DNA from 2 places in the Flexivirga sp. B27 genome. Region 1 is predicted to be linked to the other one. Evidence: riboswitches for the same ligand, from Rfam matches in the RefSeq annotation. Region 1 holds a riboswitch; the other holds the start of a gene.
The links. Region 1 has a riboswitch for cobalamin ahead of ACSZL9_RS13445 (hypothetical protein). Riboswitches for the same ligand answer to the same signal wherever they lie in the genome.
Positions count from the first base shown of each region.

Region 2: linked by a shared signal. The riboswitch ahead of metE (5-methyltetrahydropteroyltriglutamate--homocysteine S-methyltransferase) and the one ahead of ACSZL9_RS13445 (hypothetical protein) in region 1 are both predicted to bind cobalamin.

Region 1 is NZ_JBPYUM010000003.1:239,550-247,051, reverse strand. Features, by position in the region: gene ACSZL9_RS13465 (aldo/keto reductase) at 1-345, shown strand, start outside; gene ACSZL9_RS13460 (ECF transporter S component) at 441-1,307, opposite strand; gene ACSZL9_RS13455 (ABC transporter ATP-binding protein) at 1,304-2,899, opposite strand; gene ACSZL9_RS13450 (energy-coupling factor transporter transmembrane component T) at 2,896-4,029, opposite strand; gene ACSZL9_RS13445 (hypothetical protein) at 4,026-5,066, opposite strand; cobalamin riboswitch at 5,146-5,283, opposite strand; gene ACSZL9_RS13440 (nucleoside/nucleotide kinase family protein) at 5,367-6,005, shown strand; gene ACSZL9_RS13435 (RNA polymerase sigma factor) at 6,295-6,810, shown strand; gene ACSZL9_RS13430 (hypothetical protein) at 6,797-7,502, shown strand, end outside.
Region 2 is NZ_JBPYUM010000002.1:201,006-208,507, forward strand. Features, by position in the region: gene metE (5-methyltetrahydropteroyltriglutamate--homocysteine S-methyltransferase) at 1-2,124, opposite strand, end outside; cobalamin riboswitch at 2,177-2,385, opposite strand; gene ACSZL9_RS09795 (ArsR/SmtB family transcription factor) at 2,384-3,040, opposite strand; gene ACSZL9_RS09800 (MFS transporter) at 3,147-4,457, shown strand; gene ACSZL9_RS09805 (MBL fold metallo-hydrolase) at 4,461-5,270, opposite strand; gene ACSZL9_RS09810 (MFS transporter) at 5,579-6,859, shown strand; gene ACSZL9_RS09815 (Maf family protein) at 6,902-7,502, opposite strand, start outside.

The DNA of each region.
Region 1 (7,502 bases):
CACCCCTACTTCCCGCAGGACGAGATGCGCAAGGTCAACGCGGAGCTGGGCATTCAGACCGAGGCGTGGAGCCCCATGGGCAAGCGGCAGGCGCCCTTCGACGAGCCGCCGGTCGCCGACGCGGCGCGCGCCCACGACGTGACACCGGCCCAGGTCATCCTGCGGTGGCATCACCAGCTCGGCAGCCTGCCGTTGCCGAAATCGGCCACGCCGGGGCGGCAGCGGTCCAACATCGACATCTTCGGTTTCGAGCTGTCCGAGGCGGAGATGAACGCCATCACCGGCCTCGGCCGCCCGGACGGACGACTCTTCGGCGGCGACCCCAACACCCACGAGGAGATGTAAGTTCACCCCACGAAGTTCTCCTCCGCTTCGCTCCCCCGATACTTCGCGGGGACCCCGAATCCGCACCCCGCGAAGTTCTCCGCGGGGGGCCACTCTCAGTGCGGGTCGTATGACGCGCGCCGTGCGGCGCGGCGCAGCACGACGAGCACCGGTCGGCCCAGCAGGGCGATGGCCAGGGCGTTGGTGATCGCGCGGCCGGTGTCCCAGCCGCCCGTCGACGTGACGAGGGTGTAGATGCCGAAGCGGTGCAAGTTCTCCAGCAGCGAATCGCCCGGAACATACGCGAGATTCGCGTGTCCGGAGATGTCCGTCCCGGCGAGGAACGGCCAGCTGTAGAGGTTCATCAGCAACCCGAAGAGGTATGCCGCGACGATGCCGTAGCCGATCAGCATCACCACCTCACGGGTGCCGCGCACGCGCCGCGGCAGCAGCCCGGCGCCCATCCCGATCCACGCCGAGCAGAGCATCTGGAAGGGCAGCCAGGGCCCGACGCCGGCAGTGATCAGTGCGGACGCGAAGAGCGAGGTGCACCCGAGCACGAAACCGAAGCCCGGTCCGAAGACGCGTCCGGCCAGGATGAGCAGGAAGAAGACTGTCTCGACGCCACCGGTGCCGCCACCGGTCGGTCGCAGCGCGGCATCGACCGCCGACAGCACGCCCAACAGCGCCAGGGCCTTGGAATCCATTCCCCCGTCTGCGAATTCGGCGAGCACGACGAAGACCAGCAGCGGCAGCGTGATCGCAAAGATGATCGGGGCGTCGGTCACGTGAGCAGCGTCGGTCCCGCTGTGCTGGGTCAACAGCGGCCAGCAGAACATCGCCAGGCCGGCGATGCTGATCAGGACCAGCACCAGGGCGGACCGGGACCGGATCGGGACCGCGCGCCGACTCAGCGCCGCGACGAAGTCTCCCTGACCGTCACCGTCGCCTCGGGGCGTTGCCGGATCGGTGACCTGTTTCACGACGTGCCCTCTGGCAGCACAGCAGCCACGTCGTCCACCGTCAGGAACTCCTGCGGCGCCAGGACTTTCGCGACCTGGGGCGCGAAGATCGGCGACGCGGCGACGACGTCAGCGGTCGGTCCGTCCGCGATGATCTCCCCCTCGGCCAGCACGACCACCCGGTCGGCCAGGCGCGCGACGAACTCCACGTCGTGTGTGGTCACCAGCACCGCTCGCCCGTCGCGGGCCAGCGAGTCCAATTGGTCGGCCAGCAGCATCTTGGCCGTGTAGTCCAGCCCGCGGGTCGGCTCGTCCAGCAACAGCACTCGCGGCCGCCCCGCCAGCTGTATAGCGAGCACCAGCGAAAGTCGTTGCCCCTCGGACAGATCGCGCGGATTGTGGTCGTCGGCGATGCCCGGCGCGAGCTCGTCGAGGAGCTGCCGGGCACCCGGGCCGGCGGTCGCGCACTCCTCACCCACGGTCTCCAGATAGAGCAGGTCGCCAGGAGTCTGCGGGACGAGCGCGACCGGCGCCGGACCGTCGTCGGCGCGCCGCTTGCCGCTCTTCGACGCCGTTTCGACCCCGTCGATCAGCACCGAGCCGGCACTGCGCCGGCCACTGCCCTGCAGCGCCCACATCAGCGACGACTTGCCGGATCCGTTGCGTCCCATCAGGGCGGTGACGGTGCCGGCGTGCAGCTCCAGGTCGACCTCCCGGACGGCGATCCGCTCGGCATACCGGACGGTGACGCCCTTCGCCTGCAGCGCGACCTCGCCCGCCGGTCGGGTGCGCGGCGTGGGATCGGGCAGCCGGCCGCGCAACGGACGCGCCGCACGGCGCGCGTCTCGGACCGACAACGGCAGCGGCGACCAGGAGCACAGCCGGCCCAGCTCCACCACCGGCGGGGCCACCGGCGCGTCGATCATCATCGTCGCGGGATCACCGTTGCGCACGAGCCCGCCGGCGGTCAGAGCGACCACCGAATCGGCATACTGCACAGCTCTTTCCAGCCGGTGCTCAGCCATGACGACTGTCGTGCCGAGGTCGTGCACGAGACGCGTGATGGCCGCGAGCACCTCCTCGGCCGAGCCGGGGTCCAGCGCGGAGGTCGGCTCGTCGAGCACCAACACTTTGGGCGCAGTGACCAGTGCGGCGGCGATCGCGACGCGCTGCTGCTGCCCGCCCGACAGCGTCATCAGCGCGCGACGGCGCAGCTCCGCGATGCCGAGCAGATCCAGGGTCTCCTCCACGCGCTTCCGCATGATCGCCGGAGACACGCCCAATTGCTCCATTCCATAGGCGATTTCGTCCTCGACGGTGTCTGCGACGAAGCCGGCGACAGGGTCCTGACCAACCCGGCCGACCACGTCGGCCATCTCCCGCGGCGGGTGATCCCTGGTGTCCAGGCCCGCGACGGTGACGTGCCCGGACAACCTGCCGCCGGTGAAGTGCGGCACGAGCCCGTTGATCGTCCCGAGCAGCGTGGACTTGCCGACGCCGGTGCGGCCGACGACCAGCGCCAGCTCCCCCTCGTCGATGTGCAGGTCGACGTCTGCCAGCTCGGGGGCAGTCGCCTCGTCATACTGCACGGACACCTTGCGCAGCTCGATCATGCCGCCACCTCCTCGGTCTGCTTCGACTCGATCCCATCCGGCCCACCCGACCCATCCGGTATGACGCTGGGCGGCGACACCACCGCAGCGACCAGCCCGACCACCGCGGCGACCAGTGGCAACAGGTCCACCACGGGCCAGACCGCGGGTGTCGTCGACGGGTTCAGGTGTGCCGGAGCGTATTTCGTCGCTGCGATCATCAACGCACCCGACAGCAGACCACTCACCGCGACGGCCGCAGCTATCAGGTCGAAAGGATCAGGTCGATACCGCGTGACGGTGCGCTCCCGGGAGGAGAACGCCAGTCCTGCAGCGGCCAGCGCGACACCGACCACGAAGGCCGGCCAGCGGAAGATCGCCGGCGAGTGCTCGTCCAGCACACCGAAGATCCCGATGCACAGGGCGATCAGCCCGACGACGGTCAGCACACCGAGCACCCGCCGGCTGCGCTCCGGCGTCGCCCCGCGACGCCCGTATCCGCGCGAGTCCATCGCCGCCGCGAGGTGCAGCGACCGGTCCAGTGCGTCGGCGAGCACCGGGATCATGATCCGACGGACCAGATGCCACTTGCCGCCGTCGCTGTCCGACCGCAGCCGTTGTGCCCGCCGCACCCGGCGCAGGCTGTCGGCGATCTGCGGGAAGACCGACACCGCGACGACGACCACCGTGCCGATGTCGTAGAGCGCGATCGGCACGACCTTCAGCAGCCGCTTCGGGTTGGCCAGCGAGTTGGCCGCACCGATGCAGATGATCATGGTCGCGAGACGCAGTCCGTCATACAGGCCGTCGAGGATGTCGGACAGGTGCACCGGCCCCAGCAAGGTGATCCCGGCCGCCCAGTCCGGCAACGGGATCTCCGGCAGGTCGAGCACCACCGGTCCGCCACCGGCCGCGCCGAGGAAACACCGGAACGCCACGCGGATCAGCACCACGAACGCCCCGAGCAGCAGATAGACGCGCAGCGACCGCGCCCACGGTGCGTTGCCGCGCCGGAGCACCACGACGAAACATGCGACACCGACCAGCAGCAACAGCAGCAGCGGGTTGGTGGTGAAGGACGCCGCAACAGCCAGCCCGATCGCCCAGAGCCACCAGGCGACGGGGTGCACAGAAGTGGGTAGCCGGCTCACCCCAGGTTGCGCTTGCGGATGATCGCGACCACGCCACCGCCGATGGCCAGCGCGCCGAGGACTCCGCCGCCGACCACGGTCGTCGCGTTGATGCCCGAGGAGTCCTTCTTGGAGTCCTTGATCAGGTCGTCGCTGTTGGCGACCGGGCCGCCGGCTGCGTTGGTGCCTGCGCCCGATGAGGCGCCCGTGGCGGCGCCGGCGGACGAGCTGGCCGACTTGCTCGATGAGCTGCTCGAGGAGTGCGAGGCCTTCGCCTTCTTGCTCTTCGCAGCCTTCGACTTGGCCGCGGCCTTCGAGGCGGCGGCCTTGCTCTTGCCGGCCTTGCCCTTCGCTGCCGCGGACTTGGCCGCCTTGCTCTCGGCAGCCTTGCCGGACGCGGTCGACTTCGCCTCGGAGCCACCGCCCGCGTCTCCGGCGGTGCTGGTGCTGGTGCCCGGTGCCGGGTCGTGCTTCGGCGCGGTCGTGGTCGTATGACGCGGCGGCTGCGTGGTGGTGGTCGCGGGCGGCGACGTCGGCTCGGACGGTCGCGTCGGTGCCTTGCCCGGCGCGACCGTGGAGCCCTCGCTGAACGACCAGCCCTCGAACCCGCCCGGGATGACCTGGCTGGTCGACAGGCCCTTCTGGCTGAAGCTCCACGACCCGCCGTTGGGGGCCTGCCAATAGCTCCAGAAGGCCTTGGTCGGAGGCATCCGCGCGCACGACTCGTGGTAACCGCCCGGCAGCTCCTGCGTCGCAGTCGGCTTGCCGTAGATCCGGCACGCCACCGACAGGCCGACGTCCCTGGTGCCTTCCACCGGGATCCCGGCCGCCTGCAGCGCATCCAGGCCGCTCGCTCCGCTCCCGACCGGCGAGCACCGGATCGCCACGCCACCGCCGAGCCCGCGGAAGTCGACCACGACGGTGACCCCGGAGCTGGTCTTGCAGTAGCCGTTGTAGGCCTCCGCGTGTGCGGGCGCGGCCGATCCGACATACGCGAAGGTGGTCGCCGATGTGGCGAGCGCGAGAGCGGCGGCGGTGCGCACCGAGCGGCTGGGCATGACGGGTGTGGGTCCTTTCGTGTCAGGACTTCCACGCGTGCGACACGATCTCGCCCGCGACTGCAGTCCACGACAGTCGATCCGGTTGACGGGTGGCGCAGGTATTCCGACTCGTGACCCGTTGGTCACTCACGGCTGCGGGACAGCGCCGGATTTGCACCGGCTTCCCCTGCTCGCACCTGGACGCCCTCGACGGACGCCACCCACGAGATTAGCAGCGTCCGAGGGTGCCTCCGGACACTCGCTGCGGCTTGTGCAGTCAACTTGTGCAGTGCGCCCGTATGCCGCAGAGTCTCGCGAGTGACCCAGCCCTCTCTCGACCTCGACGCAGCACTGCGCACCCTCGTGGACCTGTCCGCCACGCATGACCGAGTCGTCGTCGGCCTGACCGGCCCGCCGGCCACCGGCAAGTCCACCGCGGCCGACCTGTTGGAGCGCGGATGCCGCGAGCGCGGCCTGCGGACCGTTGTGGTGCCGATGGACGGGTTCCACCTCGCCCAGGCCGTGCTCGACGAACGCGGTCTCGGGCCGGTCAAGGGCGCGCCGCACACCTTCGACGCCGACGGTTATCTCACGCTGCTGCAGCGCATTCGGCGCGATCACGACCGGACCGTGTGGGCGCCGGCGTTCGACCGGTCGCTGGAGGAGCCGATCGCGGGCTCCATCGCCGTCGCGCCGGACACGCAGGTCGTGCTCACCGAGGGCAACTACCTGTTGCTGGACGAGTCCCCGTGGCGCGAACTGCCCGGACTGCTGGACTCCGTCTGGTATGTCGACACCCCCGACCCGCTACGCCAGGACCGGCTGATCCAGCGGCACCGTCGATACGGCCGCAGCCGGGCCGAGGCCGCGGAGCGGGCACTGGGCACCGACGAGCGCAACGCCGAGTTGGTGCGCTCCACCCGGCACCGCGCCGGCGCCATACTCCTGCTGCCGTGAGCATGTGACCGATCCCACGCGGGCGAATGCCGTCTGCCGCGGCCCGCGAGGCAACCTTCGCGCCCGTGATGCGTCTTCCCACCATGAGGCGCAACGCGTATGTCGACGAGCGGCAGCCGGGCCTCGGCTCACCGCGACGAGGCGTTCCCTCATCGAGCGATGACTGGTTAGGGTCTGGGCGAGGGGTTGACGTGCCGTGACACTCACTGCACCTGCCGTGTATGCCGAGAGGCCGTATCGCTTGGGAGGTCCGATCCATGACTCCGGGTCGACCGCTGCCCATGAAGCGATGACGGACGACGACACGGTCGACCTGGCCGAGCTCTATCGAACGCACCATCTGCAGATGGTGCGGCTCGCGCGGCTGCTCGTGGACGACATGGCCAGCGCCGAGGACGTGGTGCAGGACGCCTTCCTCGGGATGCACCGCAACCGTGCGGCGCTGCGCGACTCACGCGCTGCTGTCGGTTACTTGCGTCGGGCCGTGGTCAACCAGTCCCGCTCGATGCTGCGCAGGCGGCGCACCGTGCGCGCGCACCTGAAGGTCGCCGAGCCGGAGATCGCACCACCGGCGGACACCGATGTGCTGCTCTCCGAGGAGCATCAGGAGGTGCTGCGGGCGGTCGACCAGCTGCCGCCACGGCAGCGTGAGGTGCTCGTGCTGCGCTACTGGTCGGACATGTCCGAGGCGGAGATCGCCGAGGCGCTCGGCATCAGCAAGGGGACCGTGAAGTCACAGGCGAGTCGTGCGATGGCGACTCTGGGCACGATCATGCAGGGAGGCGACAACGATGCATCCGTCTGATCACGATGACGACAAGACCGACACGACCGATCTCGAGCGTCGCCTGCGGGAGGCGTTCAGCGCGAAGGCCCTGCAGATCTCCGACGCGGACCTGGACCGCGAGCGCGAGGAGGAGGTGGTTGCGGCACTGAGTGAGCAGCGTCGCGGTCACCGGGCGACCCGCTGGTTCGCGGGCGTCGGTGCCGCCGCGGCCGCTGCTGCGATCGTCGGCATCACCTTCGTCGGCCTACAGGACAGTGGGCACCCGGAGATCATCGACGGGCTGCCGCCGGCCAGCACGACGTCGTCGCCGGCAACCGCATCCGGCAACAGCCCGGCCACGTCGTCGTCCACGTCACCGACGTCTGCGCCGCAGACCGCGACCGGCAAGACAATGCGCCCCAACCAGCAGAGCGGCGCGCAGCCATCCCTGCCGCAGTCGAGTGCGGCCACCGGGCCGTCCACGGCGCCGTCCAGCGCCACCGGCTCGACCGCGCCGAGCAGCAGTGCGATGTCCGGCGCGACCGGCCCGACCGCTTCGAGCAGTCCGCCGAGCCGCGCGTCGAGTGAGTCGATGACGCTCACCGCGCGGCAGCCTCCGATGTTGCCTGCCGGTCTGCCGCAGGCCAGCCCGCTCGGCGACCAGGAGTATGTCGGGGCCGTCCCGCTGCGCGACCCGTCCGGCGGCTCGCTGCGGGAGCTCTCGATGCCGT
Region 2 (7,502 bases), on a different contig from region 1:
CTCGTCGCTGGACGGCACCCGCGGGGAGTGGATGTCATAGACGCCCGGGCCGACACCCTTGGCGTAGCCGGACTGCTGCAGGTCGTCCGCCAGCGACATACCCGATCGGGTCGCCTCGAGGCTGATCACGTCGGCGTCGAGATCGTCGATCGCGGCGAAGATGTCGCCGAAATCGGCGTAGCACATGTGAGTGTGCACCTGCGTGGTGTCGGCGACGGAACTCGTTGCCAGCCGGAAGGATTCGGTCGCCCAGTCCAGGTATGCCGGACGATCGGCGCTCCGCAGCGGCAGCGTTTCGCGCAGCGCGGGCTCATCGACCTGGATGACGCGACACCCGGCAGCCTCGAGGTCCGACACCTCGTCGCGCAGCGCGAGCGCGACCTGCTGGGCCGTGTCGCCCAGGGGCTGGTCATCACGCACGAAGGACCACGCGAGCATGGTGACCGGGCCGGTCAGCATCCCCTTGACGGGTCGCTGCGTCAGTGACTGGGCGTATTGCCACCACCGCACGGTCATCGGCTCCGGGCGGGAGACGTCGCCGAAGATGATCGGCGGCCGGACGCAGCGGGTGCCGTAGGACTGCACCCAGCCGTGGCTGGTCGCCAGGTAGCCGTCGAGCTGCTCGGCGAAATACTGCACCATGTCGTTGCGCTCGGGCTCGCCGTGCACCAGGACGTCCAGGCCGAGCTCCTCCTGCAGCTCGATCACCGCGGCGATCTCGCCCTGCATCGCCGACTCGTATGCCGCCCGGTCGATCTCGCCCTTGCGCAGTGCGGCCCGCGCCTTGCGCACGGCGTCGGTCTGCGGGAACGACCCGATGGTGGTCGTCGGCAGCACGGGCAGGCCGAGCGCTTCGTGCTGCTGCGGACGCCGCTGCTCGAAAGCCGCCGCGCGGTGGGCGTCGGCTTCGGTGACTCCGGCCATCCCTGCGCGGACGGCGGCGTCGTGGGTGCGTGCCGAGTTGCGTCGCGAGGCGATCGCGTCACGTGCGCGCTCCAGTGCGGGTGTCGCAGCAGCTTCGTCGTCCAATGCCGTTGCCAGCGTGTGGAGTTCGAGCACCTTCTCCCGAGCGAAGGCGAGCCAGCTGCGCACCTCGTCGTCGACGGCGGTCTCCTTGGACGCGTCGAGCGGGACGTGTAGCAGGGAGCAGGAGCTCCCGACGACGAGGTCGTCGACCCGGGCGGCCAGTCGGCGCAGCGTGGCGAGGCGCTCGTCGAGGTCGGCAGCCCAGACGTTGCGGCCGTCGATCACTCCCGCGACCAGGCGCTTGCCGGCGAGGCCGTGCTCCAGGATCGCGGTGACGTTGTCGGCGACGGTGCAGTCGATCGCGACGCCGTCGACGGGCGCGTCGGCGAGGACTTCGAAGGCGTCCTGCAATGCCGCAAAATAGCTGGCGATCAACAGTTTCGGGCGGTCGGTGGCCGAGCCGAGCCGCTGCAGCGCCGCGCGGGCAGCGTCCAACACGGCGGCCGGCTGGTCGAGCACGAGCGCCGGCTCGTCGAGCTGCACCCACTCGGCACCGGCTTCGCGCAGCTGGGCCAGGATCTCGACATACACCTCCAGCAGTGGCTCGAGCAGCGACAGCCGGTCGAAGTCGGCGGGCGCGTCGGCAGCGGGTTTGGCCAACAACAGGAAGGTGAGCGGTCCGACGAGCACCGGGCGTGCGGTGTGGCCGGCAGCTGTTGCCTCGTTGAAGTGCTCGATCTGCCGCGAGGCGTCGGCGGTGAAGGTCGTAGTGGGGGAGAGTTCCGGCACCAGGTAGTGGTAGTTGGTGTCGAACCACTTGGTCATCTCCAGCGGCGCGACCTGGTCGTTGCCCCGGGCCATGGCGAAGTAGATGTCCAGCTCGCCCGTGGCTGCGTCGCGGTAGCGCTGCGGGACGGCACCGACCATGATCGCCGTGTCGAGCACGTGGTCGTAGTAGGAGAAGTCGCCCGTGGGGACTTCGCGGATGCCGTTGTCGGACAGCTGTTTCCACGCGTCAGCGCGTAGGCCGGCTGCGACCTCGTGCAGTTGGTCCGCGCTGGATCGCCCGGCCCAGTAGGCCTCGATGGCCCGCTTCAACACGCGCTTCGGTCCTTGCCGCGGCCAGCCGAGGACAGTGGCGGTGGTGCTGTTGGTCATGTCGAACTCCTCCGTGACCCGCCCGAGAGGTCATCGATCGGCCGAACCCGGGTCCGGGCTCGGGCGACCGGCAGGTCTTCGGACTCGTGAGCACGCCTGGGCGCCTACTGTCCGTCGCTTCCCGACCGGTTGGCCAGTGCGTATGACGGAGGTCGTTCTCACATACCGCTGCGGGGCAGTCCCGGAGTCGCACCGGGTTCCCTCTTACGACGAACTGCCCTGGGGTGCAGGGCGGTTCGAACCTGTCGCATGAACGAGCCTACTCGCGGTCGGCCGCCTCCTTCGGGGAGGTTCGAGGCTCGGACTCCTCCGACGTGAGCACCTCGTCGACCGGAGCGCCGAACATCATCGTGTAGTAGGTATGGCGCTCGACGTCATCGCCGGATTGCGAGAGGTGCCGAGAGCGGTCCATCCACCGCATCATGAATTGCCACTGCTCCTCGAGGAATTCGTCGACCTCCTCACGGCTCAGGTGCAGGCCGAAGTCGTTCACCCAACTACGCGCGCTGTCGTCCGGCGCGTCGATCCGGCTGAACGCCAATGACACCAGGGCGTGCGCCGAGCCCTCCGTCACTTGCTCGAAGACGCCTACCGCTTGCGGTCCGCCCGGTAGCTTCCGTAATTCGTCGAGATTCACGATGAACCCCTGGGCGGACGGGGTCCGCCACCACCGCTCGCGGCCGTCCGTGCCGCGTTCGGTGTCCTCGACGACAAGTCCGTAACGGGCCAGTTGACGTAGGTGGAAACTCACCGAATTGGCAGGTTCGCCAAGGGCTTTGGCGAGATCGACGGCGCGACATGAACCGCGCGTGGCGAGCTCGCTGATCAGGCGCATCCGCATCGGGTGCGCCAGTGCCTTCAGGGCGCGAGGGTCTGCGATGCGTTTGGGGTCGCCTCGGTCGTCCTGCGTGCTCACGACACCACTGTGCCGGACGGGGCGAGTGGTTCGCAAAGGGACATGCGCAAAAATAAATGCGCAAATAATCTTGCGTAATATTCACGACGGGTGCAGGCTGTCCGTCATGACAACACCCGGGGAGACCAGGCCTGAGCAAACGCCGACGGACGTGAAGCGTCCGGCGCTGTGGCGCAATCGCGACTTCGAGCTGCTGATGGTCGGCAACACGCTCAACGGGATCGGCTCCCGGATGAGCGGTTTGGCGTTCCCGCTGCTTGCACTGTGGCTGACCGGCAATGCGGCGCTCGCGGGGCTCGTCGGGGGAGCCGTGGTCGCCGGGTTGGTCGTTGCCGGGGTGCCCGCCGGAGCCTTCGTCGACCGCTGGAACCGGCGGGCGACGATGGTCTGGTCGGCCCTGGCGGCGGCTGCCACCTACGCGACCGTCGTGCTGGCGTATGCCGCCGATGCGCTGACGATCACCCAGCTGGTGATCGCCGGCGTGGTGGTCGGCGCAGCGGAGGCATTCTTCACCCCTGCGGACACACTGGCGACGAAAACCGTTGTGCCGACTGAGGATCTGAGCACCGCGATGTCTGCGATGCAGGGGCGACAGGGTGTCACCGGCCTGGTCGGCCCGCCCCTGGGCGGGCTGCTCTTCTCGATCTCCCGGTCGCTGCCCGTGCTGGCCGACGTCGCGTCATACCTCATCTCAGCGGCCGCGGCGCTGCTGGTCCGCACGCCGTTGCCGGCGCCGCCGCCGGAGGGCGACACGCACGAGCCCCCGTTGCAGGCAATGCGATCCGGCCTGAGGTTCGTATGGCGCCATGAGGTGCTCCGCCCGGTGATGGTGATAGCGACCCTGATCAACTTCGCGGGGAGCGGCTTCATGTTGGTGCTGATCGTCGTCCTGCAGCAGCGCGGCGTCCGTCCGGCGGGCATCGGGCTGGCCGAGACGGCGATCGCGGTCGCGACGATCGCGGGCGCGGTTGCCGCAGGGGCGATCCTCAAGAAGGTGGCGGCCGGTCGCGTCCTGATGGGTGGCGCTGTCCTGCTCGGCGCCTGCCTGGTGACCTGCGCCTTCGTGCACAGCTATCCGGTGGTGCTCGCGCTGCTGGTCGTCGGGTTCCTGCTCACTCCTGCCCTCAACGCCGGTTTCATGACCTACGTCATGCTGATCACGCCGGAGACGATGCAGGGCAGGGTCCAAAGCGCGCTGATGACCTGTGTCCTGGCCATGTCGCCGCTGGCACCTGCCGTGGGTGGCTTGCTCGTGGAGTGGTGGGGCGGCGAGCCCGCGATGGTCTGCCTCGGAGCGCTGCTGCTTGTCGTGGCCTCGCTGATCGTGCTGGTCGGACCGCTTCGCCGGATGCCGCTGCTCGCTGACGTTGAGCCGGTGGGTCCGAAACCCGGTGCCACCGACCCGGCCATCGCCTGACCATCAGGTCAGCTGGTCGAAGTCACCTCGCACCCACCCGATGTGCCGCTGTGCAGAGCGCTGCACCGCAGCTGCTGCATCCGACGCCACGGCGACACCGAAGTTGTTCCACAGCTCATCGAAGGCCAGTGGCTTCACGCGTGCAGCGATCCGCTGGACAACGTTGCCGGACAACGGGATCCGGTTGGGGTAGCTTCGCATGAAGCTCACCGAGCGATGGTCCGGGTTGGACATGATGGTGTCGCCACTGAGCAGCGTGCCGCGGCCATCGGCGCCATGCTCCCAGTGCGCGACCGCACTTCCCGGGAAGTGGCCGCCGATCCGGTGCAGGGTCAGCCCTTCAGTCAGCTGCAGCTCGTCGTCCCACTCGCTGATCGCCGGGCCGCGACGTCCGAGCCACTCTGCGTCCGCGGCATTGACGTGGACCGGCGCGTCGTCGAAGGCCGCCGACCACTCGAGCTGCACGCCGAACATGTGCGGATGACTCGCCGCGATCCACCGGATGCCACCACGGCCGGCCACGGCCGCGACCGCTTCGTCGTCGATGAAACCCGGTGGGTCCCAGAGCAGGTTGCCGTCCGGCGTCTGCACCAGGAGCGCGGTCTGTCCGATGCCGACGTCGGTCCGCAGCCCGGTCAGGCCGGGGCGGAGGTCGAGCACCTCGACGCGGTGCCCGTCCGCAGCGAGCTGCTTCAGGCTGGTCCAGATCTGGCCGCCCTCGGGGAGGTACTGCCGCTCGTCGGCGCAGATCGGGCAGTCCCGACCCTCGGCCGCATCGTCATACTCCACCGCACAGGTGGCACACGTGATCATGTCCACCATCCTGCTGCCTCAAGCGAGCTCGAGGTCAACCAACCGACCGACCCGGCGTCCTCCGGCTCCCCACGCCGGGCCACCCTTCCGGCTCCTCACTGGCGGAAATCTGGTTCCGGGCGTGTTCGGGGCGGCGACAAGATGACCGTGCAGAGCTGTCTCCGAGCAGGACGTTAGTCTCCGACCTAGGGGAAGGAACTCGTGATCGCCCGACTCTGCGAACGACTTGCGACTGACGTCGCGACCTGACCAAACCCTTACCTTTCGGTGGCACCACCGCGGGATCCGGGATGGCAGGGTGGTGAAGCGTGACAGTGGACGAAAGGGGGCGCGCGACGGTGGGAGCCGACGACGCGGAGCGAGCCGCGTTGCCACCGCTGCGACACAACCGCGACTACGCCAGGTTGATCTTCGGCGGAGCGGTGTCGAGTCTCGGCAGCCGGATGAGCAGCATCGCGTTCCCGCTGATCACGCTCGCAGCCACCGGCAGCCCGTTCGCCGTCGGTCTGGTGGCCGGCACAGCCACGATGGCGCTGGTCGTCATCGGCATACCCGCCGGAGCGCTCGTCGATCGCTGGGACCGTCGCCGGACGATGATCACTGCCGCCGCACTCGGCGGTGTCGCCTACCTGTCCGTGGCGCTGGCGGCCTTCGCCGACCACATCACCGTCCCGCACCTCATGCTCGCGGCTGCGTGCGGAGGTGTTGCCAACAGTTTCTACGGACCGGCCGAGCAGGTCGCCGTGCGCAACGTGGTGCGCAAGGACGACATCCCTCGAGCAGCGGTCAACAACCAGGTGCGCTCGGCCGCTGCCGGACTTGCCGGGCCACCCCTCGGTGGCTTCCTCTTCGGCATCACCCGTGGCCTGCCGATGGTCGCGGACGCGATCAGCTACGCGGTCGCCATCGTGTGTGCCTTCCGCGTGCGCACGCCGATGCCGGGCAAGGCACGCGATGACCGCGAAGCGCTGTGGCCGTCGATCCGCACCGGGCTGTCGTTCCTCTTCGGCCACGAGCTGCTGCGCACCATCACCCTGCTCTCGACGCTGCTCAACTTCGCCGGCACCGGCCTCGTGGTGTCGGTGACGATCACCATGCAGCAGCGCGGCACCGCGCCCGCCTGGATCGGTGCGGTGTCGAGCGCGATGGCGGTGTCGATGCTCATCGCGTCACTGCTGTCCGCACGCATCCTGGAGCACCTGAGCGTCGGCGTGCTGATGTTGCTGACGCCGCTGATCGGCGCCGTCGCTTTCACCGGTATGGCGTTCGCCCACGCCCCGCTCGTGCTCATGGCGCTGATGGCGTGCGGGACCTTCCTGCTCGCGCCGTGCAACGCCGCCGTCGTGTCGGTGCTGACCTCACGCACGCCCGAGGACCGGCTCGGCCGGGTGATGAGCGCCGACAACGTGCTGTCGCTAGTGCTGACGGCGCTCGCGCCCGCGACGATGGGTTTCCTGATCGGTGCCGCCGGGGGTGAGACCGCGATGGTCACCTTCGCGGTGCTGCTCGTGGTGTCGGGCGTGCTCGTGCTGCCCTTCCCCCGCCTGATGCGTATGTCGGCCGTCGAGGACTCCGTCGAAACGGCCTGACGACCGGGCGGATTGGTCAAGAACCGGCCGGGCCGGACGGTGTCAGTCGCGCAGTTGGTCGAACCGCACATCGACCTCGGCGAGCATCTCGCGCAGCACCGGCAGGCTGAGGCCGACCACGTTGTGGTGGTCGCCCTCGATGCGCCGGACGAACGGTCCACCCAAGCCGTCGATCGTGAACGCACCGGCGACGTGCAGTGGCTCGCCCGTGGCGACATACGCCTCGATCTCCTCGTCGGTCACGTCGGCGAAGTGGACCACGGTGGAGGCGACGACCCCGAAGGTCGCGCCGGTGGACTCCTCACGGCCGTCGACCAGCCAGTGCCCGGTGTGCAAGGTGCCGGAGCGGCCACGCATCCGCTGCCAGCGGGCGATCGCATCTGCCGCGTCGGCCGGCTTGCCCAACGTGGAGTCCTCGAACTCCAGCACCGAGTCGCAACCCAGCACGAGTGCGTCGGCGTCGGTCGCCGAAGCGACCGCCTCGCACTTCGCCCGGGCGAGCAGCAGCGCGACATCGTCGGCGGCGAGCGTCGCGCCCAGCCCCGCCTCGGCGTCGTTGATGACCGCCGGCTCGTCGACCTCGGAGACGATCACCTCCGGCTCGACACCGGCGGACCGCAGGGTCGCGAGGCGGGCGGGGGAA